One region of the Sinorhizobium sp. CCBAU 05631 genome, then DNA from elsewhere that is predicted to be linked to it. Evidence: predicted binding sites of a transcription regulator. Region 1 holds the regulator's gene; each other region holds the start of a gene.
What was found. The regulator HrcA, encoded in region 1, represses chaperone genes, less so after heat shock. The targets are predictions, from matches to a motif close to GTTAGCACTCNCNNNNNGNGAGTGCTAAC.
Positions count from the first base shown of each region.

Region 2: SS05631_RS15430 (co-chaperone GroES) is a predicted target of HrcA. The motif match lies at 8,198-8,226, and genes of this name have one in related genera.
Region 3: groES (co-chaperone GroES) is a predicted target of HrcA. The motif match lies at 2,250-2,278, and genes of this name have one in related genera.

Region 1 is NZ_CP023063.1:4,389-13,954, reverse strand. It holds gene raiA (ribosome-associated translation inhibitor RaiA) at 79-651, shown strand; gene ptsN (PTS IIA-like nitrogen regulatory protein PtsN) at 823-1,287, shown strand; gene SS05631_RS00070 (SDR family NAD(P)-dependent oxidoreductase) at 1,488-2,255, shown strand; gene SS05631_RS00065 (D-arabinono-1,4-lactone oxidase) at 2,266-3,501, shown strand; gene SS05631_RS00060 (hypothetical protein) at 3,626-3,982, opposite strand; gene grpE (nucleotide exchange factor GrpE) at 3,995-4,621, opposite strand; gene hrcA (heat-inducible transcriptional repressor HrcA) at 4,781-5,851, opposite strand; gene rph (ribonuclease PH) at 6,008-6,727, shown strand; gene SS05631_RS00040 (VOC family protein) at 6,780-7,196, shown strand; gene rdgB (RdgB/HAM1 family non-canonical purine NTP pyrophosphatase) at 7,231-7,875, shown strand; gene hemW (radical SAM family heme chaperone HemW) at 7,887-9,068, shown strand; gene SS05631_RS00025 (nuclear transport factor 2 family protein) at 9,183-9,566, opposite strand, start outside.
Region 2 is NZ_CP023063.1:3,138,154-3,147,719, forward strand. It holds gene SS05631_RS15380 (alpha/beta hydrolase) at 1-76, shown strand, start outside; gene hisN (histidinol-phosphatase) at 146-922, opposite strand; gene SS05631_RS15390 (N-formylglutamate amidohydrolase) at 1,269-2,150, opposite strand; gene cpdR1 (response regulator CpdR1) at 2,341-2,703, shown strand; tRNA gene SS05631_RS15400 (tRNA-Val) at 3,006-3,080, shown strand; gene SS05631_RS31935 (hypothetical protein) at 3,174-3,335, opposite strand; gene SS05631_RS32520 (ABC transporter permease subunit) at 3,419-3,604, opposite strand; gene SS05631_RS31940 (ABC transporter permease subunit) at 3,574-4,059, opposite strand; gene SS05631_RS15410 (hypothetical protein) at 4,115-4,471, opposite strand; partial or broken gene SS05631_RS15420 (Do family serine endopeptidase) at 4,551-5,838, opposite strand; gene groL (chaperonin GroEL) at 6,079-7,707, opposite strand; gene SS05631_RS15430 (co-chaperone GroES) at 7,737-8,051, opposite strand; gene SS05631_RS15435 (Hsp20 family protein) at 8,388-8,849, shown strand; gene SS05631_RS15440 (Hsp20/alpha crystallin family protein) at 8,947-9,456, shown strand.
Region 3 is NZ_CP023063.1:493,905-503,470, forward strand. It holds gene groL (chaperonin GroEL) at 184-1,821, opposite strand; gene groES (co-chaperone GroES) at 1,896-2,192, opposite strand; gene SS05631_RS02330 (sulfurtransferase/chromate resistance protein) at 2,458-3,285, shown strand; gene chrA (chromate efflux transporter) at 3,282-4,640, shown strand; gene SS05631_RS02340 (TIGR01459 family HAD-type hydrolase) at 4,759-5,607, shown strand; gene SS05631_RS02345 (bifunctional riboflavin kinase/FAD synthetase) at 5,621-6,604, shown strand; gene ileS (isoleucine--tRNA ligase) at 6,876-9,566, shown strand, end outside.

The sequences.
Region 1 (9,566 bases):
CCCTCGTTGAAACGCTTGGATGACGAAGGCGCTTGGAATAGACTGGATACGCAAGTCACGAACGAGAGAGGAAACTCCATGAGTGTGCGTGTATCCGGTAAACATATGGAAATCGGCGAATCGTTTCGCTCGCGCATAGGCGAGCAGGTCCGCGAGGCCGTAACCAAATATTTCGACGGAGGATATTCAAGCCAGGTCACTGTGGAAAAATCCGGCTCACGCTTCAGCGCCGACTGCAAGCTTCATCTCGACACGGGCGTGGTCTTGCAGGCAAACGGTCAGGCGAATGAACCACAGCTGGCCTTCGACGCGGCTTCGGAGCGCATCGAAAAGAGGCTCCGGCGCTACAAGCGTAAGCTCAAGGACCATCATAACGGCAATGGTCAGAATGCTACCGAGGTGGCCTACAGGGTAATGGACTCGGTTCCTTTCGAGGACGAGGAAGTTCCCGATGATTACGCACCGACCATCGTCGCCGAAAGCACGAAGCAATTGAGGACAATGTCCGTCGCCAACGCCGTCATGGCGCTCGACATGACGGACGAGCCGGTGCTGATGTTTCGCACCCCCGGCAAGGAAGATCTGAACATCGTCTATCGGCGCAATGATGGAAACATTGGCTGGATCGACGCCGCCAATATCAAAGGATGAGGGGGTTCGGGGAATGCCGGCGCGGTCGGCCTTCCCCGCCGCTCCGATCGGCGGGCCAGGAAAATTCGTCTTTTCTGTGAATGCGACCCACCAGCCTAAAGATGGTTGGAGCCATTGCGGCAAATTTGTGTTGAAGTTGTCAGGCTCTGACCGGCAAACGAGGATAAAAGAATGGCATTGGCAGGCTTGCTGCACCAAAATGCGATCATCCCGGCCATGAGGGCCAACTCGAAAAAGCAACTCCTTCTGGAATTGGCAGCAAAAGCATCGAAGCTCACCGGTCTGCCGGAACGGGAGATTTTCGACGTCATCCTGCAGCGCGAACGCCTCGGCTCGACCGGCGTCGGCAACGGCATTGCCATCCCGCACGGAAAGCTCAGCAATCTTTCTTCGCTCGTCGGCATCTTCGCACGGCTTGAAACGCCGGTCGATTTCGAAGCCCTTGACGACCAGCCGGTGGACCTCGTCTTCCTTCTGCTCGCCCCGGAAGGCGCCGGCGCCGATCACCTCAAGGCGCTGTCGCGCATTGCGCGGGTGCTGCGCGACCATGACATGGTGACGCGCATCCGGGCGACCGATTCCGCCAGCGCCATCTATATGCTCCTCAATGAGGACACGACCTCGCACGCCGCGTAAAAGCGGCCGTAGTGGAGCGGGCCGGATTCACTTGCGCTTCGCTGACCGAGACCGATCGTGTTTCCGTCCGCGTCCGGATTGATCAAACAATTCAAGCGTTCCGCTGCTCTCGCCCACCCGAAAAGGGCTATCGACAGCTTCCCCGTCGTCAACAATAATCCACTCCGGCATTCGATCGGCGATGCGGGGAGGACGACATCATGACGGGCAGGCTTTCGGGCAAGGTCGCGTTGGTCAGTGGCGGCGCCGGCGGCTGCGGGCTGGCGGCCTCCGAGCTTTTCGCGCGCGAGGGCGCCAAGGTCGGCATCGTCGACCTGCCGAAGAGCAAAGGCGAGGAGGTTGCAGCCGCCATTCGCGCCCGGGGCGGTGAGGCCGTGTTCGCGGCCGCCGACGTCTCGGTCTCGGCCGACGTGAGTGCGGCGGTCCGCCCCGTCGAGGATGCCTTCGGCCCGATCACCGTCCTCTTCAATCATGCCGGCATTCTCGCCGTCGGACCCTTCCTCGAAACCGAAGAGGCGGAGTGGGACCGGCTGATGGCGGTGAACGTGAAGAGCATGTTCCTGATGACCAAGGCGGTGCTACCGGGCATGATCGGCGCCGGCGGCGGCAGCATCGTCTGCACCTCGTCGATCTCGGCAGTCGCGGCGACGCCGATGGAGGTGCTCTACGACACGACAAAGGGCGCCTGCCACATGTTCGCCCGGGCGATCGCCGTCGAGTTTCGCGACCGCGGCATTCGCTGCAACGCCGTCTGCCCGGGCTTCATCGCCACCGATCACGGCAAGCGCGAGCTCGCCGGCCTCACCAAACACGGCGTCGATGTGTCCGAAGCGGCAATCGCCGCCCAGCAGGGGAGGATGTGCGATCCGATGGAGGTCGCCAATGCCGCGCTGTTCCTGGCGAGCGACGAGGCGAGCTTCGTCAACGGCACGCATCTCTTCGTCGACAATTGTTTCACGGCCGTCTGAGGAGACAAGCATGCTGCAAGCGGGTGGTCATTGGCGCAACTGGGTCGGAAATCAGTCCTGCATCGTCCGTCACAGGGGCGTGCCGGAGAGCGAAGCGGAACTTGCCGAGATGGTGCGGGAAGCGACGTCCGCCGGTCTCAACGTTCGCTGCGCCGGCTCCGGCCATTCCTTCACACCGGTCGCGCTGACGAGCGGCCTGCATCTGACGCTGTCCGGCATGCAGGGCGTCACCCAAATCGACCAAGCACGCAAACGGATATCGGTCAGCGCCGGAACGACGATCAACCAGCTCGGCAAGGCGCTGAAACCGAACGGCCTGTCGCTCATCAACCAGGGTGACATCGACAGCCAGGCGCTCGCCGGCGCGCTCACCACCGGCACGCACGGCACCGGCGCGGCGCTCGGCAACATGGCGTCGCAGATCGTCGGCATGCGCCTGGTGCAGCCGGACGGCTCGATCCTCGTCGTCGACGAGACGACGCCGGATCTCCTGGAGGCCTCCCGCGTCTCCGTCGGCATGCTCGGCGTCATCTCGGAAATCACCCTTCAGGTGATGGACAGCTACAACCTTCATGAAAAGCTGTGGCGCTGCGACTTCGACGAATGCATGGAGCAGCATGACGAGCTCGCCGCGAAGCATCGCCATTTCGGCTTCTTCTGGTGCCCGGTTCCGGAAAGCCGCCATTGCTACTGTCTGCCGGATACATCATCCGTCTCGACGACGGAAAAGACCGCCGATGTCTGCGAAATGAAGGTGATCGACATCACCGAGCGCCCGCCGATGGACGGGGCCTTCGAGCGGATCGCCTATTCCTCGGAAATCTACCCGATCGAATATGTCCCGAACTTCCACGAACTCGAATATGCGGTGCCGGTCGCACACGGCAAGGAGGCCGTCCGCGCTGTGCGCCAGCTGATGCTCGAGAAGCACCCGACCTGCATCTACCCGATCGAATACCGCTTCACCGCTGGCGATTCCGGCTGGATCAGCCCATTCTTCGAGCAGGATTCGATCACGCTTTCGGTCTCCGGCGAACCGGGCACCGACTATTGGGACTATCTGAAGGACGTCGACACGATCCTGCGCCAATATGGCTCGCGCCCGCATTGGGGCAAGCTGCACTTCTTGGGCGCCGAAGACGTGACGGCGCTCTATCCGCGCTCCGGCGATTTCCGGGCGCTACGGGCGAAGGTCGATCCGGAGGGCCGCTTCCTGAACGACCATCTCCGGCAGCTTTTTGGGTAGGACCCCTGCGAGGTCGTTTGCAAGCAAGCAACGTCAAACGCCGCTTCACCTTACGCGGTCGCTCCAAACGCGGGTCGGAGGAATAGCTGCGGCACTGAGCCCGGGCAAGCAGCACACCAAAATATCAGACGCTCAATAACGACCCGTCGTACCAAACATCCTCATAGTTCCCGCTTATCAGAAATCGCCATCCGGGCGGCAAAGCAAGATACTTCTGAATCTCAGGATACCAACCAGCCAAATGCCGCACATGCAGTGGTTTAAAGAAATCCGTGTCCGCAGATAGCATTTCATCGGCCCATATATACCAGCCGGTGGTGTCGCCTTCGGGCGGATGACGCAAGCCATTTATGGGCGTTTTACCATCCCAGCCGTTCAGAGCAATCCCTACCTTCATCCCTGGTGGTGAAAGGTAGTAAGCCGTGCCGTATTTCGCGCAGATTTCTTTCTGCGCATTTTCGACTGCGTCGGTCAGGTCCAACCTCCTCCGCCCTCAGGCGGCAGGCGTCTCGCTTTCCGCGGCGGCGACCTTCGGGCCACCCTTGGCGACGCCGACCATGGCCGGGCGCAACACGCGCTCGCCGATCGTGTAGCCGGCCTGGACCACCTGGACGACCGTGTTGTTCGGAACCTCGGTGTTCGGAACCTCGAACATCGCCTGGTGGAAGTTCGGATCGAATTTCTGGCCGGTCGGGTCCAGCTGCTTGACGCCGTGGCGCTCGAGCGCCGCCAGCATGGAGCGCTCGGTCATCTCGACGCCTTCGATCAGCGCGGCGAGGCCGGCATCGGCGGATTCCCTTGCTTCGGCCGGAATGGCTTCCAGCGCGCGGCGCAGATTGTCGGAGACGGCCAGCATGTCGCGCGCAAAGCCGGCGACGGAATAAGACTTGGCGTCCTTCACCTCGCGCTCGGTGCGCCGGCGCAGATTGTCCATCTCGGCGGCGAGGCGAAGATATTTATCGCGCAGCTCCGCACTTTCAGCCTTGGCGAGCTCCAGCGGGTCCGGCGCAGCGGCAGAAGTCTCGGCCTCCGGCTTCTCCACCGCGTCCGGCGCGGCGGCCTTTGCAACCTCTTCCGGCGCTGCGGCCTCAGCTCCGTTCTTGTTCGTTTCGTCGGTCATGACGGTCTCCGAATGTCTTGTCTTTGGCGTGTTCGGCATCATCAAACCAGCGGAAGTCGCTTTGCTTGAACGTTCTGTTGCCTGGATTTGAAGCCGATATCGAGGTTTGAGCCCGAAAAATCAAGGGTCCAATCGGTCTATTCGTCCAAAAGGATTCGCTCAGCGCGACAGTCGCGACATGAGCTGGGCGGTGTAATCGACCATGGGCACGATCCGGGAGTAATTGAGCCGCGTCGGGCCGATGACGCCGACGGCGCCGACGATCCGGTCGTCGCTGTCGCGATAGGGTGCGACGATCAGCGACGATCCGGAGAGCGAAAACAGCTTGTTTTCCGAGCCGATGAAGATGCGCACGCCCGGACCGCTTTCGGCAAGATTGAGAAGCTCGATCAGGCTGTCCTTCTTTTCGAGATCGTCGAACAGCATGCGCAGCCGCTCGATGTCCTCGCTTCCTTCCAGGCCCTCGAGCAGGTTGGCACGTCCGCGCACGATCAGGCGCGCCGGCTTCTCGTCGCCCTCGCTGCCCGACCAGATCGCAAGGCCACGCTCGACCAGGTCCTGCGACAGCGCGTCGAGTTCGCCGCGCACGGTCTTCTTGACCTTTTCGAGCTGGGCGCGCAGTTCCGGAATGGTCTGCCCGGCAAGATGGGCATTGACGAAGTTCGCCGCCTCGGTGAGCTGCGCGCTGGTGACGCCCGCCGGCAGCTCGATGATGCGGTTCTCCACCTGGTCGTGATCGCCGACGAGGACCGCAAGCGCCTTGGTTGGCGCGAGCCGGATGAATTCGACGTGTTTCAGCACCGGATCGCTTTTGGTGGTGATGACGAGGCCGGCGCCGCGGGACATGCCGGAAAGCATCTGGCTTGCGTCAGTGAGAAGACTTTCGACCGGTTGGTCCCGCCGCACCTGCCGCTCGATCGAGGTCCGCTCCTCGGCGGAAAGGTTGCCGACCTGCATGAAAGCATCGACGAAGAAGCGCAGGCCTGTCTGGGTCGGCAAGCGGCCCGCACTGACATGCGGCGAATAAATGAGCCCCAGATCCTCGAGATCGCTCATCACGTTACGCACCGAGGCGGGCGACAGCGACATCGGCAGGAGGCGGGAGAGATTGCGTGAACCGAGCGGCTCGCCGCTTTCCAGATAGGTTTCCACGATGCGGCGGAAGATCTCGCCGGAGCGCTCGTCCAGCGTCGATGCGATCCCCTGCTTCTGAGGGTTGCGCAGTACCATGTCACTCCATGCAAACAACCGTTCGTGTCGCCGAAGAATATAGTGATCCGCCGGGGCAATGGCAAAAGGGAAAAATCACCGTCCCGGCCCGATATCAGGCGGTTCCCTTTGGGGGCGCCATGATCTAGAAGGCTGCTGAGAACACAGGAGTTGAAGATGCGGCCATCCGGCAGAAAAACCGACCAAATGCGCAAGGTTTCCTTCGAGCGCAATTTCTCCAAGCATGCGGAAGGGTCCTGTCTGGTGCGCTTCGGCGACACGCACGTGCTCTGTACCGCGAGTCTCGAAGAGAAGGTCCCCGCCTGGCTGCGCAACGGCGGCAAGGGATGGATCACGGCGGAATACGGGATGCTGCCGCGGGCGACCGGCGAGCGGATGAAACGCGAGGCCGCCGCCGGCAGACAGAGCGGCCGCACACAGGAGATCCAGCGGCTGATCGGCCGTTCGCTCCGGGCCGTCGTCGATCTGCCGGCGCTCGGCGAGCGGCAGATTTCGATCGACTGCGACGTGCTCCAGGCGGATGGCGGCACCCGAACCGCCTCGATCACCGGCGCCTGGATTGCCCTGCACGACTGCCTGAAATGGATGGAAGCGCGCAACATGATCAAGGTCGAGAGGGTGCTCAAGGACCATGTCGCCGCCATTTCCTGCGGCATCTTCGCCAACCAGGCGGTGGTCGATCTCGACTATCTGGAAGACTCGGCCGCTGAAACCGACGCCAATTTCGTCATGACGGGCAGCGGCGGTCTCGTCGAGATCCAGGGAACGGCGGAAGGAAAACCCTTCAGCGAGGAAGAGTTCGCAAGCCTGATGCAACTCGCCAAGGACGGCATCGCCGAGCTCGTGGCGCTGCAGAAGCAGGCGATCGCCGGCTAGCGGTAGGCGGGGCGCGCGCGCCCGCTTTGGCTGACAGAAGAGAGGATTGGCATTGGCTCCGGCTCTTGAAGGCATCCTCGAAACCGCACTCTATGCGCACGATCTGGATGCGGCCGAGGCATTCTACGGCAACGTGCTCGGACTGACGCGAATCACGCGGGCCGGCAACCGCCACGTCTTCTTCCGTTGCGGCGACGGCGTGCTGTTGATCTTCAATCCGGCGGAAACGGTGAAGCCACCCGCGGCCGGCGCGCTGCCCGTGCCGCCGCATGGCACGCAAGGCAACGGGCACATGTGCTTCCGTGTCGCGGCGCAGGCGCTCGATGCCTGGAAGGCGAAGCTGGAGGCGGCGGGAGTTGCAGTCGAGGCGGATGTCCGCTGGCCGAACGGCACCCGCTCCTTCTACTTCCGCGATCCGGCCGGAAACAGCCTTGAATGCGCGGAACCCGGCCTCTGGGCCATCGATTGATGACGCTTTGAACGTTTGGACGGAACGAAACTCGATGCGCAAACTCGTTGACAAGGCACTCGTGGTGGCAAGCCACAATGCCGGCAAGATCCGCGAAATCCGTGACCTGATCGGACCGCTCGGCTTCGAGGCAAGATCGGCCGCCGATCTCAATTTCATCGAGCCGGACGAGACCGGCACGACCTTCGAGGAGAACGCGACGATCAAGGCGCTCGCCTCTGCCAAAGCCTCCGGCCTGCCGGCACTTTCGGACGATTCGGGCCTTGCCATCGATGCGCTCGGCGGCGCTCCCGGCGTCTACACCGCCAATTGGGCGGAACGCGACGACGGCAGCCGCGACTTCGCGATGGCCATGGAAAAGGTCGAAAAAGAGCTCAGGGAGAAAGGTGCGACGGAGCCGGGCGAGCGTACCGCCCGCTTCGTCTCGGTGCTCTGCCTTGCTTGGCCGGACGGGCATGTCGAGCTCTTTCGCGGCGAAGTCGAAGGCTACGTCGTCTGGCCGCCGCGCGGCACGAGCGGCTTCGGCTATGATCCGGTCTTCCAGCCCAAGGGCTACGCCACCACGTTCGGAGAAATGAGCGCCGAAGAGAAGCACGGCTGGAAGCCGGGCGACGCGGACGCGCTCTCGCATCGCGCCCGCGCCTTCAAGCTGTTTGCCGAGACCTGCCTCGGCGCCTGAGAACGAGAATGATCCAGACGGCCCCGCTTTCGGCAATCGGTGACGGCATGGACCCGGGCTTCGGCGTCTATGTACACTGGCCGTTCTGTGCCGCCAAATGCCCCTATTGCGACTTCAACAGCCATGTGCGCCACCAGCCGGTGGACCAGCCGCGCTTCGTCGCCGCATTTCTACAGGAGATGGCGGCGGTGCGGGCGCTGTCAGGCCCGAGAACGGTGACCAGCATTTTCATGGGCGGCGGCACGCCGTCGCTGATGGACCCGGCGACCGTCGCCGCGATCCTCGACGGCACAGCGAAGCACTGGCATGTGCCGGATGGCATAGAGATCACCATGGAGGCCAACCCCTCGAGCGTCGAGGCGACACGCTTCCACGGCTATCGTTCTGCCGGCGTCAACCGTGTGTCCCTCGGCGTCCAGGCGCTGAACGACCGCGACCTGAAATTCCTAGGCCGGCTGCATAATGTCGAGGATGCGCTGAAAGCGGTGCGGCTGGCGCGCGAAATCTTCCCGCGCATGTCCTTCGACCTGATCTATGCGCGGCCGGACCAGACAGTCGACGAATGGGAGCGCGAGCTGAAGGAGGCGGTTTCCTACGCCGTCGATCATCTGTCGCTCTACCAGCTCACCATCGAAGAAGGCACGCCCTTCTTCGGGCTGCACAAGGCCGGCAAGCTGATCGTTCCGGATGGCGAACAATCGGCGGTGCTTTACGAGGCGACCCAGGAGATCACGGCGGCGATCGGCATGCCGGCCTACGAGGTCTCCAACCATGCCCGGCCGGGGGCGGAAAGCCGGCACAACCTCACCTATTGGCGCTATGGCGACTATGCGGGGATCGGACCCGGCGCCCACGGGCGGCTTACGGTTGGCGGCAGCAAGATCGCGACCGCAACGGAACGGAACCCGGAGGCGTGGCTGCGCCTCGTCGAAGAACGCGGCGAAGGCATCACCGAACAGGAGCCGCTCGACCTCGAAGCCCAGGCCGACGAATTGCTGCTGATGGGCTTGAGGCTTCGGGAAGGCGTCGATCTTGCCCGCTGGCAGAGCCTCTCCGGCCGGGATCCGGATCCGGAGCGCGAACAGTTCCTCATCGATCACGGCTTCGTCGAGCGGCTCGGCAATTCACGCCTGCGCTGCACGCCGGCCGGCATGCTGATCCTCGATGCGGTGGTCGCCGACCTCGCCTGCTGACGGCTGGGAGGAAACGGAGCGCGGATTGCCCCTCTCCTCGCATGCGGCGCAGGCGGGGAGAGGGGACTGATGGCGACGCGGCATAGCCCTTCGCCCCGCCTAAGGCGGATGACGTCAGCTCTTCTTCACCGGCGCGACTATTCCCCAGGTGATGCCAAAGGGATCGCGCAGCTGACCGTAATGGTCGCCCCAGAAGGCGATCTCCAGCGGCATCGTCACCTCCGCCCCCGCCGCGACGGCCCGCTCCCACCAGAAATGGGCGTCGTCGACGAGGAGGTGCAGCACAAACCCCTCTGGCGCCTTCCAGGGAATGCCGAACTCCGGGAAGGGGTCGTTCAGCATCAGCGCGCCGCCGTTGATCGTCAGATGGCAATGGATGAGGCGCTTGCCGTCCTCGGCATATTTTCGGTCCTCCTCCTTGGCGGCAAAGGCGCGGGCATAGAATTTGGCGGTCGCGTCCGCATTCTCGACGTTGAGATAGGCGATAACGCCCGCCAT
Region 2 (9,566 bases), 880 kb from region 1:
CGCCATTCTGGCCTTCCTGCCGGAGACCGACGCCGAGGAAATCGACCTTTCGCCGCAGACGATGGAAGATGCGTAACTCATTGCATGTCGCCCACAAATGTGGGCAGCAGCTTTGAGGTAACGACATGCACAAAGCGGGCGCGCTTTAGCGCGCTCGCAACATCTCCAGCGCCTGCGCATGTAGCTCCGGGCTGCCCGCGGCGATGATCTCGCCGCCCATTTCCGCCGGACCGCCCTGCCAGTCGGTGATGATGCCGCCCGCCTGTTCGATTAGCGGAATGAGGCCGCCGACATCGTAGGGCTTCAGGCCGCATTCGATGACGAGATCGACATGGCCGGCCGCAAGCAGTGCGAAGGCGTAGCAATCGCATCCGTAGCGGAAGAGCCGCACCTTGGCCTGCAGCGCTTCGAAGCGCTCCTTGAGATCGCCGGTATAGAGATGCGGCGAGGTGGTGAACAGGACAGCATCGGAAAGCGCGTCGCAGGCACGCGCGGACAGCACCTTCTCGCCACCGGGGCCCCGATAGATCGCTTTCTCGCCGTCGGCGAAATAGCGCTCGCCGGTGAAGGGCTGGTCCATCAGCCCCATGATCGCCTTGCCGTGGCGATAGAGGCCGATTAGCGTTCCCCAGACCGGCAATCCGGAAATGAAGGCACGCGTTCCGTCGATCGGATCGATCACCCAGACATGTTCGCGGTCGAGGCCGATATTGCCGTGCTCTTCGCCGAGGATACCATGCTCAGGGAACGCGGCTTCGATCAATCGCCGGATGGCCGCCTCGGCCGACTGATCGGCTTCGGTGACGGGATCGAATCCGCCTTCGAGCTTGTTGACGACGCTCGTGCCCGTGCGGAAGCGCGGCAGGGTTTCCGCCTTGGCGGCATCGGCGAGGCGGTCGAAGAAGGAACGGTCGGGCAGCATGTCACTCTCTTGAGGCGAGAAGGAAGTTCATTCTGAATAGAGGAAATCTGCCGAAAGGCAACGCTTGCGCCGGGCGCTCGCAGCTGCGGTGCCAAGACACGCTCGCCTACTGCCTGTCTCCTTAATCGACCTCGATTCAAGGAGAAAGACATGCGGCAAATTCAAAGTGCTACAGCAACCTTTGCGCGTCTGGTAAGACGCGCGGCGCTGTAGAAACTTGACAATTGTGCAGTGCAATATTAAAGTTTCCTGGCAGTCACGAGTGGCTGCAAATACCCTCCTTGGGTGTTTCCTCCCTAGACTTGACCGCGCCATTGGCGCGGTTCTTTTTAAGGGCAAGAGCAGGCTATTCCGCGGCAAGCGGCAGATAGGCGCCGTAATCCTCGACATGGCGCGCCAGACCTGCGACGAACGTCGCAAGATCGGTTTCCAGGGCGGCAAATCCCGGCTTTTTGACCAGCGTCGCCTCGTCGATATAGAGGCTGCGGTTGATCTCGATCTGAAGCGCGTGTAGCCCCCGCGTCGGCCGGCCATAATGTTCGGTGATGAAGCCGCCGGCATAGGGCTTGTTGCGCGTCACCGCATAGCCGAGCTGCTCCAGGAGTTCGACCGCAAAGCGCGACAGTTCCGCCGCGGCGCTCGTTCCATAGCGGTCGCCGATGATGAAATCCGGTCGCTGGCCGCTTCCTGCCAGGTGAACGTTGCCGGGCATCGAGTGGCAGTCGATGAGCACCGCCATGCCGAACTGGACATGGGTGCGGGCGATCAGCTTCCGGAGCGTCGCATGGTAGGGCTTGTAGATCGATTCGATCCGCGCCAGCGCCTCCTCGACGGGCACGCGGCTGCGATAGATTTCCATATTCTCGGCGACCAGCCGCGGCACCGTGCCGAGCCCGCCTGCGACCCGCATCGAGCTGATATTGGCGTGGGGCGGCAGCGCCCCCTCGAACATGCGCGGATCGAGCTCGTAAGGTTCGCGGTTGACGTCGAGAAAGGCACGCGGGAAATGGGCCCTCAGCAGCGGCGCTCCAAGGAGCGTGGCGCTTTGGAAGAGTTCGTCGACGAAGTGATCCTCGGACCGCCGAATCGAATGCGCATCGAGCCGCGACTGATCGAGAAAGGATTGGGGATAGTAGCGCCCGCTATGCGGTGAGTTGAACACGAGGGGGATCCGCTGGCTCGCGGGTTCCAAGACCTCGAACACGTCCCACTCGGCCACTTCCCCCATCTGAACCCTTTTACCATATGCGGATCTTGCTGTTTTGATCATGTTGCCAGTTGGCCGCCTCTGTGTCCATAGTGGCCTCCCGTCGGTTCCGGGGGTTGACCCCTGCCGTTCACCGGATATTTACGCTGTTGCGGTTTGCTAGGCTGCCGCATCCCACAAGCATCGAAAAGAAGTAGCCACGGCCGAATTCATGACTGCGAAAATCCTCCTTGCCGAAGACGACAACGACATGCGCCGCTTCCTCGTGAAGGCGTTGGAAAAGGCCGGCTACAAGGTCCTGTCCTACGACAACGGCGCCAGCGCCTATGACCGGCTGCGCGAAGAGCCCTTTTCGCTGCTGCTGACCGATATCGTTATGCCCGAGATGGACGGCATCGAACTCGCCCGCCGGGCGACCGAGCTCGACCCGGACCTGAAGGTCATGTTCATCACCGGCTTTGCCGCCGTCGCGCTCAATCCCGACTCGAAGGCCCCAAAGGACGCCAAGGTCCTTTCGAAGCCCTTCCACCTTCGCGACCTCGTCGACGAGGTCAACAAGATGCTGGCTGCCTGAGACCCCCCAAGCGGTTTCCCTATCTGTCAAAACGGCTGGCCAAGCCGATCTGCTTGATCGGCTTCCGCTTGCGCTTTGCCCCGCCAGAATTCGCAAGCCGCGCGTCACGCTGCGCGTTCCTCCGGCAGCAACCTCTGCTATTTCAATCATTTAGCTGCCCGATGCGCCCGCAGCGGGCTAAAGGCCGAACGCGCGCCCATCGAAGTCCCGCCCCACCGGCACCTTCGAACTTTCTGTCAAAAAACCTTCGAAAAGCCTATTGACGCGCACGCCGGTTTTATGGTCTATGCGCCGCATCGGATGGGCGTGTAGCTCAGCGGGAGAGCACTACGTTGACATCGTAGGGGTCACAAGTTCGATCCTTGTCACGCCCACCATCCTTTTCAAGGGCTTAGCGGTCCCGCTGAGCCCTTTGTCGTTTCTGGTGGCTAATGGCGCCAAGTTGCGGGCGGCGACGCGCCGAGCAGCCATCATGCCCTGACCTCCTGACGCTGGAAGACGACGTAGGCCAAAGTGAAGAGCAGGATCATCGCAGCGACTAGTCCCGAGAGCTGCGGCCATACGACCAGCAGGCTTTGCACGGTCGGTAGCGGTGCGCTGGCAATCGCGCCTTGGACTTGATCGAAGAACAAGGGACCACCGAGCGCGCCGCGGGGTTCAACAGCATTCCGGTGATTTCCCCGTAAAGCGTCTGAGGCGAGAACCTGCTGATGGCCTACTGCGTTTCGAGCTGTGTCACCACCGTCATCGGCTCGAGCGGATCGATGGGAGCCAGCGCGCCTGCAAACAGCGGCGCGATCATGTCCCAGAACACCGCAAGCACCAGCCAGACCGACAGGGCGGCCAACGCCGAGGTCGCCGGCGAGCGGATCAAGGTCGAGAAGGCGATCGCCAGCGCCATCCAGACACCGGCGTAGGCAAGCGTCGCGGCGAGATAGGCGGCACCCCGCACGATGTCGGCGGCCGACGGGGCAGACCGAGGAACAGGATGCCGAGGCCTGTCATGAGCAGCCAGAGCGTCAGCAGCGCGATTGCGATAACAAGCAAGCCACCGAGGAACTTTACGAACAAAACCGCATCGCGGTAGATCGGCTGCGCCAGGAGCCGGCTTATTGTCCGCCAGGCGTATTCGCCGTTGACTGCGTCGAAACCCAGCGCGATCGCCACCAGCGGCAACAGAAAGCCAAGCAAGGCGGCGAAGGATGGAAGCGGCTCGCACGCCTCAGTCAACAGCTTCAGGAACAGGAAAGGATCCTCGGCTGTGGTTGCGGTTATGCGCCCAATCGCACCATAGACGGCGCCGATCGCGGTCAGCAGCACGAGCAGCATGATCAGATGCATCCGCGCGCTGGTCATATGATCGGCCGCTTCCTTGAAGGCAATCGTTGCCGCGCCCTTGAAGGGTGAGCCTTCACGCGTCATGGACAACCTCCCGGAAATACCGATTGTAGGCCTGGTCAAGCCGCGCCCGACGCAGGTCCAAATTCTTCAGGGAACCACCAGCATCGACGACGAGGCGGGCGAGCTCCGGGCGAACATCGCGGTCGCTTTCGACCAGCCAATGGCCGTGGCGACCGGGTGCGATCGACTTCACGCCCTCGGCCGACGTGCCCAGTTCGGTAAGGTCGATACCATCGGCCTCGACATCGATGATGAAAGCGCCTCCCCCGATCTTGTCGGCAAGCTCTTCGATGGTGCCGAGGAATCCAATCCGGCCGTTGCTGAACAACGCAATGCGATCGCAGACCGTTTGCACCACGTTGAGCATGTGCTGTCATGCCGTCGCGGCTCAGCGCTCCTCATCTCGTTCCCCTTCAACGTTCGACATTCACGCGCGCGGCGGCCGCTTAACCGATCACCAGGAACAGTTTTGAGCCGCCGCGAAACAGATCGAGCGCAATCGCGCCGCCGGCGTCCTTCAACGCCGCGGCGAGCTCCGCCACGGTGGCGACGGGCTTTCGATTAACGGCAACGATCACGTCGCCGGCGCGCAAACCCGATCGCCCCGCTGCGCTTCCTCCTTCAATGCTGGAGACAACCACATTACCAGCCGCATCCTCGAACTGCGCGCCCTGCAGGGGAGGGGGCGTTGCATCGGCCTCAGCATTTGCCTCGGCCGGCTCAATGCGCATTGTCACCCTTTTTGCGAGCCCGATCGCGCAGATATTCGATCTCGACCTGTGATCCGACCTGAGCCAAACCGATCCGATTGCGGAGATCTGCCGAGCCGGTGATTTTGCGATTGTTGACGGCGATGATGACATCGCCAGCTTGAAGCCCGGCACTCGCTGCCGGCGAATTCTGCTCAATGCTTCCGACAACGGCGCCGGAAGTCTCCTCTATGCTGAGCGCCTCGGCTAGGTCCGGCGTGAGGTCCTGAATGGAAACGCCGATCCGGCCGCGCCGCACTTCGCCATGCTCGATCAGTTGCTGCATCACGGCGGAGGCCATCGCGATCGGAACCGCAAAGCCGATGCCGACGTTGCCGCCGGCCGGCGCGATGATGGCGGTGTTGACGCCGACCAGCCGACCATCGGCAGTCACCAGTGCCCCTCCCGAATTGCCGGGATTAATCGAGGCGTCGGTCTGGATGAAATCCTCATAACCCTCGACATTGATGCCGCCACGCCCAAGAGCGCTGACAATGCCGGAGGTTGCGGTCTGACCCAGTCCGAACGGGTTGCCGATCGCGACAACGGAGTCGCCGACCCGGAGAGCATTGGAATCGCCCAAGGGCAGCGCCGTCAGCTTTTCAGCCTCGATCTTCAGCAAAGCAATATCGGTTGCCTGATCGCTGCCCACCAGTTCAGCGGTGAAGCGACGGCGGTCCTTCAGCGTCACCGCAATCTCGCCGGCGTCGGCGACGACGTGGTGGTTGGTGAGGATATAGCCATTTTCGGCGTCAACGATGACGCCGGAACCGGCGCTCAGCCGCTGCTGCTGCTCAGGCAGGTTGAAATAGCGGCGGAAAAACGGATCATTATACAGAGGGTTGGTTTCGGCAGGTGTGCGAGACCTCACAGCAATGTTGACGACCGCCGGCGTGATCTCTTCCAGGACGTCAGCGAGCGACCGTTGAGTGCTTGATGAAAGGGCGGCCTGCGGCTGCGCCGCCGGCAGCGGCCCAGAAACCATAACGAGAACGAGTGCGGCGAATACGCCAACAAATTTCGACGAACGCGTGGTCGTTTTTGGCCCCGATTTTGTTAGATCCTCCTTCGGAGCGGGCTGACGGGCCTCGGGTCCGGCCTCCTTGGAGCCGATCTCGGGCTCCTGCCGCCCTGCTGCAAACCGATGTTCGAACGCTTCACCCATCGAGGGGCAAGCCATGGTTCGATGGGTCCGCGCCCCTGAGGCGCGAACCCATCGCTTCCGTCAGAAGTCCATACCTCCAGGCGGCATCGGCGGAACCGGCGCCTCCTTCTTCGGCTTCTCGGCGACCATTGCCTCGGTGGTAATCAGCAGCCCGGCGACCGAAGCGGCGTCCTGCAGCGCGGTTCGAACGACTTTGACCGGATCGATCACACCCTGCTCGTAAAGGTCACCGAACTCGTTGGTCTGGGCGTTCCAGCCATAGCCAAATTCGGATTTCTCGCGCAGCTTGCCGACGATTATCGAGCCTTCCGCACCCGCGTTCTCGGCGATCTGGCGCACCGGCGCTTCGATCGCACGGCGCACGATCTCGATGCCATGCCTCTGATCGGCGTTCTCGGTCTGAACGCCGTCCAGGGCCTTGACGGCTCGCAGCAAAGCGACGCCACCGCCGGGCAGCACGCCCTCCTCGACAGCCGCCCGCGTTGCATGCATTGCGTCATCGACGCGGTCCTTGCGTTCCTTGACTTCGACCTCGGTCGAGCCCCCCACGCGGATCACGGCAACACCGCCGGCGAGCTTGGCGAGACGCTCCTGCAGCTTCTCGCGATCATAGTCCGAGGTGGTCTCCTCGATCTGCGCCTTGAACTGGGCGACGCGACCCTGGATCTCCGTCTTCGAACCAGCGCCGTCGACGATGGTCGTGTTTTCCTTCTCGACAACCACCTTCTTGGCGCGGCCGAGCATTTCGAGCGTGACGTTCTCGAGCTTGATGCCGAGATCCTCGGAGATCGCAGTACCGCCGGTCAGAATGGCGATGTCCTCGAGCATGGCCTTGCGGCGGTCGCCAAAACCAGGCGCTTTCACTGCAGCGACCTTCAGGCCGCCACGCAGCTTGTTGACGACGAGCGTGGCGAGCGCTTCACCCTCGACGTCCTCGGCGATAATCAGCAGCGGTTTGCCGGATTGAACGACAGATTCGAGAACCGGAAGCAGCGCCTGCAGATTGGACAGCTTCTTCTCGTGGATGAGCACATAGGGCTCCTCCAGCTCGACGCGCATCTTTTCGGGATTGGTCACGAAATAGGGCGAGAGGTAACCGCGGTCGAACTGCATGCCCTCCACGACTTCGAGCTCCGTGACCGCGGTCTTGGCTTCTTCGACCGTGATCACTCCTTCGTTGCCGACCTTTTCCATCGCTTCTGCGAGGAAGCGGCCAATCTCCGTGTCGCCATTGGCCGAGATGGTGCCGACCTGGGCGATCTCATCGTTTCTGGTGACTTTGCGGGCATTGCTGCGCAGCTCCTCGACCACAGCCTCCACCGCCTTGTCGACGCCACGCTTGAGGTCCATCGGGTTCATTCCCGAGGCCACGGCTTTCGCTCCCTCCTTGACGATCGCCTGGGCGAGAACCGTTGCCGTGGTGGTGCCGTCGCCGGCGATGTCACTGGTCTTTGATGCCACTTCGCGCACCATCTGGGCGCCCATGTTCTCGAACTTGTCCTCAAGCTCGATCTCCTTGGCGACGGTGACGCCGTCCTTGGTGATCCGTGGAGCGCCGAACGATTTGTCGAGCACCACATTGCGACCCTTCGGGCCCAACGTCACCTTCACCGCATTGGCGAGAATGTCGACGCCGCGAAGCATCTTCTCGCGGGCTTCCGTATGGAATCTCACTTCCTTGGCAGCCATTTTTTCTACTCCTCCAATTGGCCCGGCTCTCAGGCGGCCTTCTTCGCCGAGGCTTCGTTCTCGATCACGCCCATGACGTCGGATTCCTTCATGATCAGAAGCTCCTCACCATTGAGCTTGATTTCTGTACCGGACCATTTACCGAACAGGATGCGATCGCCGGCTTTGACGTCGAGCTCGACGAGCTTGCCGCTGTCATCGCGTGCGCCCGGGCCGACGGCGATGACCTCGCCTTCCTGCGGCTTTTCCTTCGCCGTATCGGGGATGATGATGCCGCCGGCCGTCTTTTCCTCGGCTACAATGCGGCGGACCAGGATGCGGTCATGCAGGGGACGGAACGTCATGTCGCTCACCTCGTGGACAAACAGATTTCTTAGAAGCTCCTCCGCGCCGCATCCGGCTCGAATCCGACGCGGGACGCACGATGTTTGGCATCGCGCCAATCGATCTGGTTTCTGATTTTTCGAGTTTCAAGAGGGCGGCGCAATTTTTTAGCACTCGATCCATGTGAGTGCTAATCCCATGAATTTATAGCTTCATTTCCCGCCACCCCCCTTGACGTAACGCGGTGGGCTCCCCAACTCATTTCTGCCGACGCGCTATTGGGGTCGGCCTGGTCAGGGAGCGCCGAGCTTCTTGGCGCTTCCTCGTATCTATGTTGCTCTACGGAGGATGTAGCTATGAGAACAAGCCTCGACTTTACCCCCTTCTACAGGTCGAGCATCGGCTTCGATCGCATGTTCGATCTGCTGGAAAACGCCAGTCTGAACGCTGAAAACTGGCCGCCCTACAACATCGTGAAACTTGGCGAAGATTCCTACCGAATCGAAATCGCGGTAGCGGGATTTGCCGAAGACGACCTGACGATCACCCATGAGGCGAACATGCTCATGGTCAACGGCGCCAAGTCCAAGGATGAGGAGGCACAGTACCTCCATCAGGGGCTCGCCGTACGGCCGTTCGCGCGTAAATTCGAACTCGCCGATCATGTCTTTGTCGAGGGCGCAAAGCTCGAAAACGGGTTGCTTGTCATTAATCTCAGGAGGGAGATCCCTGAGGAGATGAAGCCACATCGGATCACCATCCAAACCGAAGTGACCAAGCCCGCTTCGAAGCAGATCGAAGGCGACAAGGCAGCCTAAACCGGCGCGCGCCGCTCGAGCCTCGGCTGTTTTCGAAGGCGAGGGCCGGGAGAGAGCGCAAAAAAGGAGTGAACGAAACCGAAGAAAGGATGAAGCCATGAATGTACGTGACCTGATCCCCTGGGATCGTAGCAGCAGCCAGGTTCCAAGCGCCTTTCGCGGCGATGACCTAGATCCGTTCCTTTCGCTGCACCGCAATGTAAACCGGCTGTTTGACGACGTCTTCCGCGGTTTTGGCCAGCCCTCGTTGTTCGGTGCTGCGACGTCCTTCAATGGCTCGTGGCCGACAGTGGAGATCGAGGAGAACGACAACGAGATCCGCGTGACAGCGGAGGTGCCGGGGATTGATCCAGACGATGTCGAGGTGCTGCTGGACGATGGTGTGCTAACGCTTCGCGGCGAGAAGAAATCGGAAACGGAGGACAATGGCCGCCGGTTCACAGAGCGCTACTACGGGCGCTTCGAACGGCGGCTGGCTCTTGGTGGCCAGGTCGATGAGAATAAGGTCGCCGCAACGTTCAGGAACGGCCTGCTCTCGGTGACACTGCCTAAGACCGTGAAGGCGCGAGCCAACGTCAAGCGGATCAGCATCGATAAAGCCAAATAGTACCGTCGCCGCCGGCCGGGTCGATTGCCCGGCCGGCTATTCTGGTGACGACAACCTATCTCATGACGGGACGCCGTTCTCGACAGGAAAGCTCTCGTAGCGATGATCGG
Region 3 (9,566 bases), 490 kb from region 1:
GCTGGCATGAAGTCGTCGGCTTGCCGCCGAGTGTGAACGCCCGGTGGTGCCCGGCGGCGCTTGCCGAGCGAGGCGAATGGCATGAAGGAATCCTCGCCGACGAAATCGTGAAAAGCAAAAAGGGCGGCTCGAGAGCCGCCCTTCCGATCCGGATGGATCACCTGCGCTAAGGCTGTCGCCTTATCACATCATGTCCATTCCGCCCATTCCGCCCATGCCGCCCGGCATGGCCGGAGCGTCCTTCTTCGGCAGCTCGGCGATCATGGCTTCGGTGGTGACGAGCAGGCCCGCAACCGAGGCTGCGTCCTGGAGAGCGGTGCGGACGACCTTGACCGGGTCGATGATGCCCATGGCGATCATGTCGCCATACTCGCCGGTCTGAGCGTTGTAGCCGAAGTCGTCGGTGTTCTTCTCGAGGATCTTGCCGACAACGATCGAGGCTTCATCGCCAGCGTTCTCCGCGATCTGGCGGGCCGGAGCCTGCAGAGCGCGACGAACGATGTTGATACCGGCGTCCTGATCGTCGTTTTCACCCTTGACGGTGATCTTGACGGAAGAGCGCAGCAGGGCAACACCGCCACCCGGTACGATGCCTTCCTGAACGGCAGCGCGCGTCGCGTTGAGGGCGTCGTCGATGCGGTCCTTCTTTTCCTTCACTTCGACTTCCGTCGCACCGCCGACGCGAATAACGGCAACGCCGCCAGCGAGCTTGGCAAGGCGCTCCTGCAGCTTCTCACGGTCGTAGTCGGAAGTGGTTTCTTCGATCTGGGCCTTGATCTGGGCAACGCGGCCTTCGATGTCGACCTTCTGGCCGGCGCCGTCGACGATCGTCGTGTTTTCCTTGGAGATCGAGACCTTCTTCGCACGGCCGAGCATGTCGAGCGTGACGTTTTCGAGCTTGATGCCAAGGTCTTCGGAGATCACCGTGCCGCCCGTCAGGATGGCGATGTCTTCGAGCATGGCCTTGCGGCGGTCGCCGAAGCCCGGAGCCTTGACGGCAGCGATCTTCAGGCCGCCACGCAGCTTGTTGACGACGAGCGTTGCAAGAGCTTCGCCTTCGACGTCTTCAGCGATGATGAGGAGCGGCTTGCCGGTCTGAACGACGGCTTCGAGAACCGGGAGCATCGCCTGAAGATTGGAGAGCTTCTTCTCGTGCAGGAGAATGAAAGCGTCTTCGAGGTCTGCGACCATCTTTTCCGGGTTGGTGACGAAGTAGGGCGACAGGTAGCCGCGGTCGAACTGCATGCCTTCGACGACCTCGAGTTCGGTCTCGGCGGTCTTGGCCTCTTCAACCGTGATGACGCCTTCGTTGCCGACCTTCTGCATCGCTTCAGCGATGTCGAGGCCGATCTGCTTTTCGCCGTTTGCCGAGATCGTGCCGACCTGGGCGACTTCTGCCGAGGTGTTGATCTTCTTGGCTTTGGCGAGCAGGTCCTTGACGACTTCGGTGACGGCGAGGTCGATGCCGCGCTTCAGGTCCATCGGGTTCATGCCGGCAGCAACGGCCTTGGCGCCTTCGCGAACGATCGCCTGGGCGAGAACGGTTGCGGTCGTGGTGCCGTCACCGGCGATGTCGTTGGTCTTCGAAGCGACTTCGCGGACCATCTGGGCGCCCATGTTCTCGAACTTGTCTTCGAGTTCGATTTCCTTGGCGACCGAAACGCCGTCCTTGGTGATGCGCGGAGCGCCGAAGGACTTGTCGATAACGACGTTGCGGCCCTTCGGGCCGAGCGTCACCTTGACCGCATCGGCGAGGATGTCGACGCCGCGCAGCATCTTTTCGCGCGCGGTACGGCCGAACTTGACTTCTTTAGCTGCCATTTTTGAAAGCTCCTGGTTTCGAAGTTCCGGGACGCACCCGGTTTCAAATTACGGAAGTTGGGGTTGCGGGCCGATCAGCCGATGATGCCCATGATGTCGGCTTCCTTCATGATCAGAAGGTCTTCGCCGTTGATCTTGACTTCGGTGCCGGACCACTTGCCGAACAGGACGCGGTCACCAGCCTTGACGTCGAGCGGAACAACCTTGCCGCTTTCGTCACGGGCACCCGAACCGACAGCCACGATTTCGCCTTCTTGCGGCTTTTCCTTCGCGGTGTCCGGAATGATGATGCCGCCCTTGGTCTTTTCCTCAGACTCGACGCGGCGGACGACAACGCGGTCGTGCAGCGGACGGAAGTTGGTGCTTGCCATTGTCTAATCCCTCGATCAAATGACATTGCGGATCGTTCATCGATCCGGTGGATGGGTGTTAGCACTCCTGCTTAAAGAGTGCTAGCGCCGCCGAGATAAGGCTGGCTACCGAACGAGTCAAGGATCGGCTTCGAGATTTTTTTGCCGGCCGCGAGCGTTGACATGAAATGCCGTTTTTTGTTTGATGGATCTATGGGGTAAGCGAATGCCCCACGAGGCGTCATGCTGGAATTTCGCGTCCAACAGCTATCAAGGACGTCGTATCATGGCCTCGTTCAACTCCATCTCTCCTGAAAAACTTGCCCGGCTGGTCGGCACGCCGAAAGCTCCCGTCCTCATCGATGTTCGCGATGAGGACGATTTCACCGCCGATCCCCATCTCGTACCGTCGTCGTTCCACCGGACGCACGCCGATGCGCCCAAATGGGCGGACGAATACAAAGGACAGTGGGTCGTCGCGCTCTGCAAGCACGGCGGCAAGCTCAGCGAAGGCGTTGCCGCATGGCTTCGGCACGCCGGCGCGTCTGCGGAAATATTGGAAGGCGGTCTCGAAGCGTGGCGCGAGGCGGGTCTGCCTCTCGTCCCGGTGGCGAGCCTGCCGAATGCCGACCCTTCGGGCGGCTCGGTGTGGGTGACGCGATCCCGGCCGAAGATCGACCGCATCGCCTGCCCATGGCTGATCCGCCGCTTCGTCGATCCGCGCGCCAGGTTCCTCTACGTCTCGCCGGCCGAGGTCGAGGCGGTCGGCGAACGCTTCGACGCAACGCCGTTCGACATCGAAGGCGTGTTCTGGAGCCACCGCGGCGACGATTGCACCTTCGACACGATGGTCAAGGAATTCCGCCTTTCCTTTCCCGCGCTCGAGCACGTCGCCCGGATCGTCCGCGGTGCCGACACGGACAGGCATGAGCTCGAACCGCAAGCGGCCGGCCTGCTGGCAGTGTCGCTTGGTCTCTCGCGCATGTATGCCGACGACCTCGAACAGCTAGAGGCAGGCATGACCCTTTATGACGCGCTCTACCGCTGGGCGCGCGATGCGAGAGAGGAGAAGCACGACTGGCTATCGCACGGCGGAAAGGGGAAGCGGACGTGAACGAACAAACATCGGCGAGCCTCGCGCCCGCCCATCCGGCCTTTGCCGAAGCGGCGAAGGTCTGGGCGAGGATCGGTCTGTTGAGCTTCGGCGGGCCGGCCGGACAGATTGCGCTCATGCACCGGGAACTCGTCGAGGAGCGCCGCTGGATCTCGGAGAGCCGCTTCCTGCACGCGCTCAACTATTGCATGCTGCTGCCCGGCCCAGAGGCGCAACAACTCGCCATCTATATCGGCTGGCTCCTACACGGCGTCCGCGGCGGGGTGGTGGCGGGCACGCTCTTCGTGATGCCGGGCTTTTTTGTCATCCTGGGCCTCTCGTCCGCCTATGCCCTGTTCCAGGAGACCAATTGGCTTGCGAGCCTCTTCTTCGGCCTTAAGGCCGCGGTGCTGGCGATCGTCATCGAGGCGCTGATCCGGCTTTCCCGCCGGGCGCTGAAAACCGGCTTCGATCGATGGCTCGCCATCCTGGCGTTCCTGGCGCTCTTCGTTTTCGCCGTGCCCTTTCCGCTGGTGGTCCTCGCGGCCGGCGTCGCGGGCTATGTCGCTGCCCGCCATGCGCCGGCGCGGCGAGCGGCCGCGCATCAAGCGAAGGCTCCCGATCTTCCCTCCGTTATCGGCGCCGATTACCCCCACGGAAAGCCAAGCTGGGGGAGGGCGGCGGCAGTCATTGCCGTATGGGGCGCCCTCTGGCTGGCGCCCTTCCTCCTGATCGCGGCCATCATCGGCGGACCGAATGTCTACACAGACATCGGCCTCTTCTTTTCGCAGATGGCGGTCGTCACTTTCGGCGGCGCCTATGCCGTTCTTGCCTATGTCGCACAGCAGGCGGTCGAGACCTATCACTGGCTGCGCCCCGGGGAGATGGTCGATGGCCTGGCGCTGGCGGAGACGACGCCGGGACCGCTGGTGCTTGTGCTCGCCTTCGTCGGCTTCATGGGGGCGTACCGTGCGCCGATCGGTGTCGATGCGCTGACGTCGGGCGTGCTTGGCGCGACGCTTGCGACTTGGGTGACCTTCGTTCCGTGCTTTCTCTGGATCTTTCTCGGCGCGCCCTATGTCGAGCGGCTGCGCGCCAATGCGGCGCTCTCCGGTGCCCTGTCGGCGATCTCGGCGGCGGTCGCCGGCGTTATCCTCAACCTCGCCGTCTGGTTCGGCCTTCATGTCCTCTTTGGCCGCGTCGAGCGATTGGAGAGCGGCCCGCTCTCGCTTCCCTATCCGGATCCGGCGACGCTTCACCCTGCTGCTCTTTTCTTGACCGTCATTGCGGCCGTTTCGCTTTTCTGGTGGAAGCGCGGCATTTTCCAGACGCTCGCGATCTGTGCGGTGGCCGGCTGGTTGCTGATGCTTGTCTGATTGGCGGCATTTGTCGCCGCCTATCTTGGGAACTGCGGCGTTTTTCTGTAGGCGAGGCTTGTATTCTTGGTCCTTCCTTGCGATGTCAGCCGGGAAGCCGAGTTTGTAGGAAGCCAGGATGGCCGTCAGGATCAACAGTTTTCGGGAAATCGCCAGCCGATACGACGTGGTGCTTTGCGATGTCTGGGGCGTGCTTCACAATGGCGTTCAGGCCTTCGCCTCCGCCTGCGAGGCGCTTGCCGAGGCACGCGCTCAAGGGGTGACGGTCGTCCTCATCACCAATTCGCCGCGGCCGCATCCGAGTGTCAAGGTGCAGATCCGCGGCCTCGGCGTTCCCGATGAAGCCTATGACCGGATCGTCACCTCTGGCGACGTCACGCGGGCATTGATCGCCTCGGCCGAGAAGCGGATTTTCTTCATCGGCGCCGATCGCGATCTGCCCTTGCTCGAAGGATTGGGCACCGAGATCGTTTCGGCGGAAGAGGCCGAGACGATCGTCTGCGCTGGCTTCTACGACGACGAGACCGAAACCCCCGAACACTACCGCGCCACGCTGAGCGGGCTTGCCAATCGGAAAATCCCGTTCATCTGTGCCAATCCCGATCTCGTCGTGGAACGCGGCCATCGGCTGATCCCCTGTGCGGGCGCAATCGCCAAGCTCTACGAGGAACTCGGCGGCGAGGCGCGCATTGCCGGCAAGCCCTACAAGGCGATCTACCGTGCCGCGCTGTCCGAAGCGAAGGTGGTGAGAGGTGCCTTCGATCTCGCGCGGGTCATCGCCGTGGGCGACGGCATGCCGACCGACGTGAAGGGGGCGCAGGACGCCGGTTTCGATTTGCTCTATATCAGCGCCGGCATCCACGCGCTGGAATACATGCACGAAAGCCGCACCGACGAGGCGAAGCTTGCCGCCTTCCTGAAAAAGGAAGGGGCGACGCCGAAGTGCTGGATGCCCCGGCTCGCCTGACAGGGAGACGGCAATGACGGTTTTTCATCGCAACGAGACCCGTGATCCGCTTCCCGAGCGCCTCCACGGCGGCGTGATCGCGATCGGCAATTTCGACGGCGTCCACCGGGGCCATCAGTCGGTGCTGAACCGCGCGCTCGACGAGGCAAAGGGCAGGGGCGTTCCCGGCCTTGTGCTGACCTTCGAACCGCATCCGCGCACCGTCTTCCGGCCCGACCAGCCCGTCTTCCGCCTGACGCCTGCGCCGCTGAAGGCTCGCATCCTCGAGGGGATGGGTTTCGGCGCGGTGATCGAATATCCCTTCGACCGGACCTTCTCCGAGCTTTCGGCGTCCGATTTTATCCATCGCATTCTCCGCGAATGGCTGCACGCATCGCACGTCGTCACCGGTTTCGATTTTCATTTCGGCAAGGGACGCGAGGGCGGCCCGGCCTTCCTGATGGCGGCGGGCGCCCAGGAAGGCTTCGGCGTGACGCTGGTCGATGCCTTCCGCGACGAGAACGCCGCGGTCATTTCCTCGAGCTTCATCCGTTCCTTGCTTGCCGAAGGCGACGTCGCGCATGCCGCCGGCCTGCTCGGCTACCGCTACACGGTCGAAGCGGAGGTGATCGGCGGCAAGAAGCTCGGGCGCACGCTCGGCTATCCGACCGCCAACATGCGCCTGCCGGCCGAAGTCGAACTCAGGAGCGGCATTTATGCGGTGCGGTTCCGCCGCTGGGATGGTTCGCTTTACGACGGGGTTGCAAGCTTCGGCCGCCGCCCGACCATCGACAGCGACGGTGAAGCGCTGCTGGAGACCTTCGTGTTCGACTTCTCCGGCGACCTTTACGGCGAGGTCTGCGCCGTCTCCTTTTTCGGCCACCTTCGCGACGAAGTGAAGTTCGACGGGCTCGAGCCCCTGATGGTGCAGATGAGGGAGGACGAGAAGGAGGCGCGCGCCCTTCTTTCCGGCGTGCGGCCCTTGAGCGACATCGACCGCCATATCAATTTCGTCTGAAGCGGCGGGTGCACCGGGCCTAAAGAATCGCGCCCTGCTGCGCTCGCGGACCTTTTCAAAAGGGCGAAAACGCCTTAAACAACCGGCCATTATGATCAGGCATCGTCGATTGACCATCGATCAGCGAATTATTGGCCCGGCTTTCCGCGCGCGCTAGAGCGTGCCGGGAGGTCCGGGATTTCGGCGTTTCACGCCCTTCCAGTCATCTTCGAGAGACCGAACCCTTCCGCCTGCGTGACAATCCGCGCGGAAAAGACGAATGCAAAAGACCATGACAGAGACCGCTGAAAAGATCGACTACTCCTCGACGCTCTACCTGCCGCAGACCGAATTTCCGATGCGCGCCGGCCTCCCGCAGAAGGAGCCGGAATTCGTTGCCCGCTGGCAGAAGATGGAGCTCTACAAGAAGCTTCGCGCCTCCGCTGCCGGCCGCGACAAGTTCGTGCTGCATGACGGCCCGCCCTATGCGAACGGCAACATCCATATCGGCCATGCGCTCAACAAGATCCTCAAGGATGTCATCAACCGCTCGTTCCAGATGCGCGGCTTCGACGCCAATTACGTCCCGGGCTGGGACTGCCACGGCCTGCCGATCGAATGGAAGATCGAGGAGAAATATCGCGAGAAGGGCCGCAACAAGGACGACGTCCCGGTCAACGAGTTCCGCAAGGAATGCCGTGATTTCGCCAGCGGCTGGATCCAGGTGCAGACCGAGGAATTCAAGCGCCTCGGCATCGAAGGCGACTTCGACAATCCCTACACGACGATGAACTTCCATGCAGAAGCGCGTATCGCCGGCGAATTGATGAAGATCGCACGGGCCGGCCAGCTCTATCGCGGCTCGAAGCCGGTGATGTGGTCGGTTGTCGAACGCACCGCGCTCGCCGAGGCCGAAGTCGAATATGCCGACGTCGAAAGCGACATGATCTGGGTGAAGTTCCCGGTGATAGAGGGCCCGGATGCGCTTGCCGGCGCCTTTGTCGTCATCTGGACGACGACGCCCTGGACGATTCCCGGCAACCGGGCGGTCGCCTATTCGTCGCGCTATGCCTATGGCCTCTATGAAGTCGCGACGGCCGAAAACGACTACGGTCCGCAGCCGGGCGAAAAGCTGATCTTCGCCAAGCGCCTCGCGGAGGAATCGGCCGCCAAGGCAAAGGTCACCTTCAGCTTCATCCGCGACATCGAAGCCGAAGAGCTTGCGGCAGTCACCTGCTTGCACCCGCTGCACGGCCTCGGCGGTGGCTACGCCTTCAAGGTGCCGCTGCTCGACGGCGAACACGTCACCGACGATGCCGGCACCGGCTTCGTCCACACCGCGCCCGGGCACGGCCGCGAAGACTTTGATGCCTGGATGGACGGCGCCCGGGCACTCGAAGCGCGCGGCATCTCCTCTGCGATCCCCTTCACCGTCGACGATGCCGGTTATTTCACCGCCGATGCGCCCGGCTTCGGCCCGGACGCCGAAGGCGGCGCCGGTCGCGTCATCGACGACAAGGGCAAGAAGGGCGACGCCAACGATCGCGTCATCAAGGCGCTGATCGCCCGCCATGCGCTCTTTGCCCGCGGACGCCTGAAGCATTCCTATCCGCATTCCTGGCGGTCGAAGAAGCCGGTCATCTTCCGCAACACGCCGCAATGGTTCGTCTATATGGACAAGGACTTCGGCGACGGCACGACGCTGCGCTCGCGGGCGCTCAACGCCATCGACGAAACCCGTTTCGTCCCGGGCGCCGGCCAGAACCGCCTGCGCGCCATGATCGAGCAGCGCCCGGACTGGGTTCTGTCGCGCCAGCGCGCCTGGGGCGTGCCGATCGCGGTCTTCGCCGATGAGCAGGGTGAAATCCTCGTCGACGACGCCGTCAATGCGCGGATCCTCGAGGCTTTTGAGAAGGAAGGGGCCGATGCCTGGTTCGCTGAGGGAGCGAAGGAACGCTTCCTCGGAAACGACCACGACCATGCCCGCTGGAACCAGGTCATGGACATCCTCGACGTGTGGTTCGATTCCGGTTCGACCCACACCTTCACGCTCGAAGACCGTCCAGATCTGAAATGGCCGGCCGATGTCTATCTCGAGGGTTCCGACCAGCACCGCGGCTGGTTCCACTCCTCGCTGCTGGAAAGCTGCGCGACCCGCGGCCGCGCGCCCTACAACGCCGTTGTCACCCATGGCTTCACCATGGACGAGAAGGGCGAGAAGATGTCGAAGTCGAAGGGCAACACGGTCACGCCGCAGGAAGTGATGAAGGATGCCGGCGCCGACATCCTGCGCCTGTGGGTGATGACCACCGACTACTGGGAAGACCAGCGCCTCGGCAAGACGATCATCCAGACGAACATCGATGCCTACCGCAAGCTCAGGAACACCGTCCGCTGGATGCTCGGCACGCTCGCCCACGACAAGGGCGAAGTGATCGCGCTTGCCGAGATGCCGGAGCTCGAGCAGCTGATGCTGCATCGCCTTGCCGAACTCGACCGGCTGGTGCGCGAAGGCTACGACGCCTTCGACTTCAAGCGGATCGCCCGCGCGCTGATCGATTTCTCGAATGTCGAACTTTCGGCCTTCTATTTCGATATCCGCAAGGACGCGCTCTACTGCGATGCGCCTTCGTCGCTCCGCCGCCGCGCCGCGCTGCACGTCATCCGCACGCTGTTCGATTGCCTGGTGACCTGGCTCGCGCCGATGCTGCCCTTCACCGCCGAGGAAGCCTGGCTTTCCCGTAACCCGGAAGCCCTCTCGGTGCATCTCGAGCAATTCCCGCCTGTGCCGGCGGAATGGCGCAACGATGCGCTGGCCGAGAAATGGCGGAAGATCCGCGAAGTGCGCAAGGTCGTCACCGGCGCGCTCGAGATCGAGCGCAAGGACAAGCGCATCGGCTCCTCCCTGGAAGCCGCTCCGCTCGTCCACGTCGCCGATCCGGATCTGAAGGCCGCCCTTGACGGCCAGGATTTTGCCGAGATC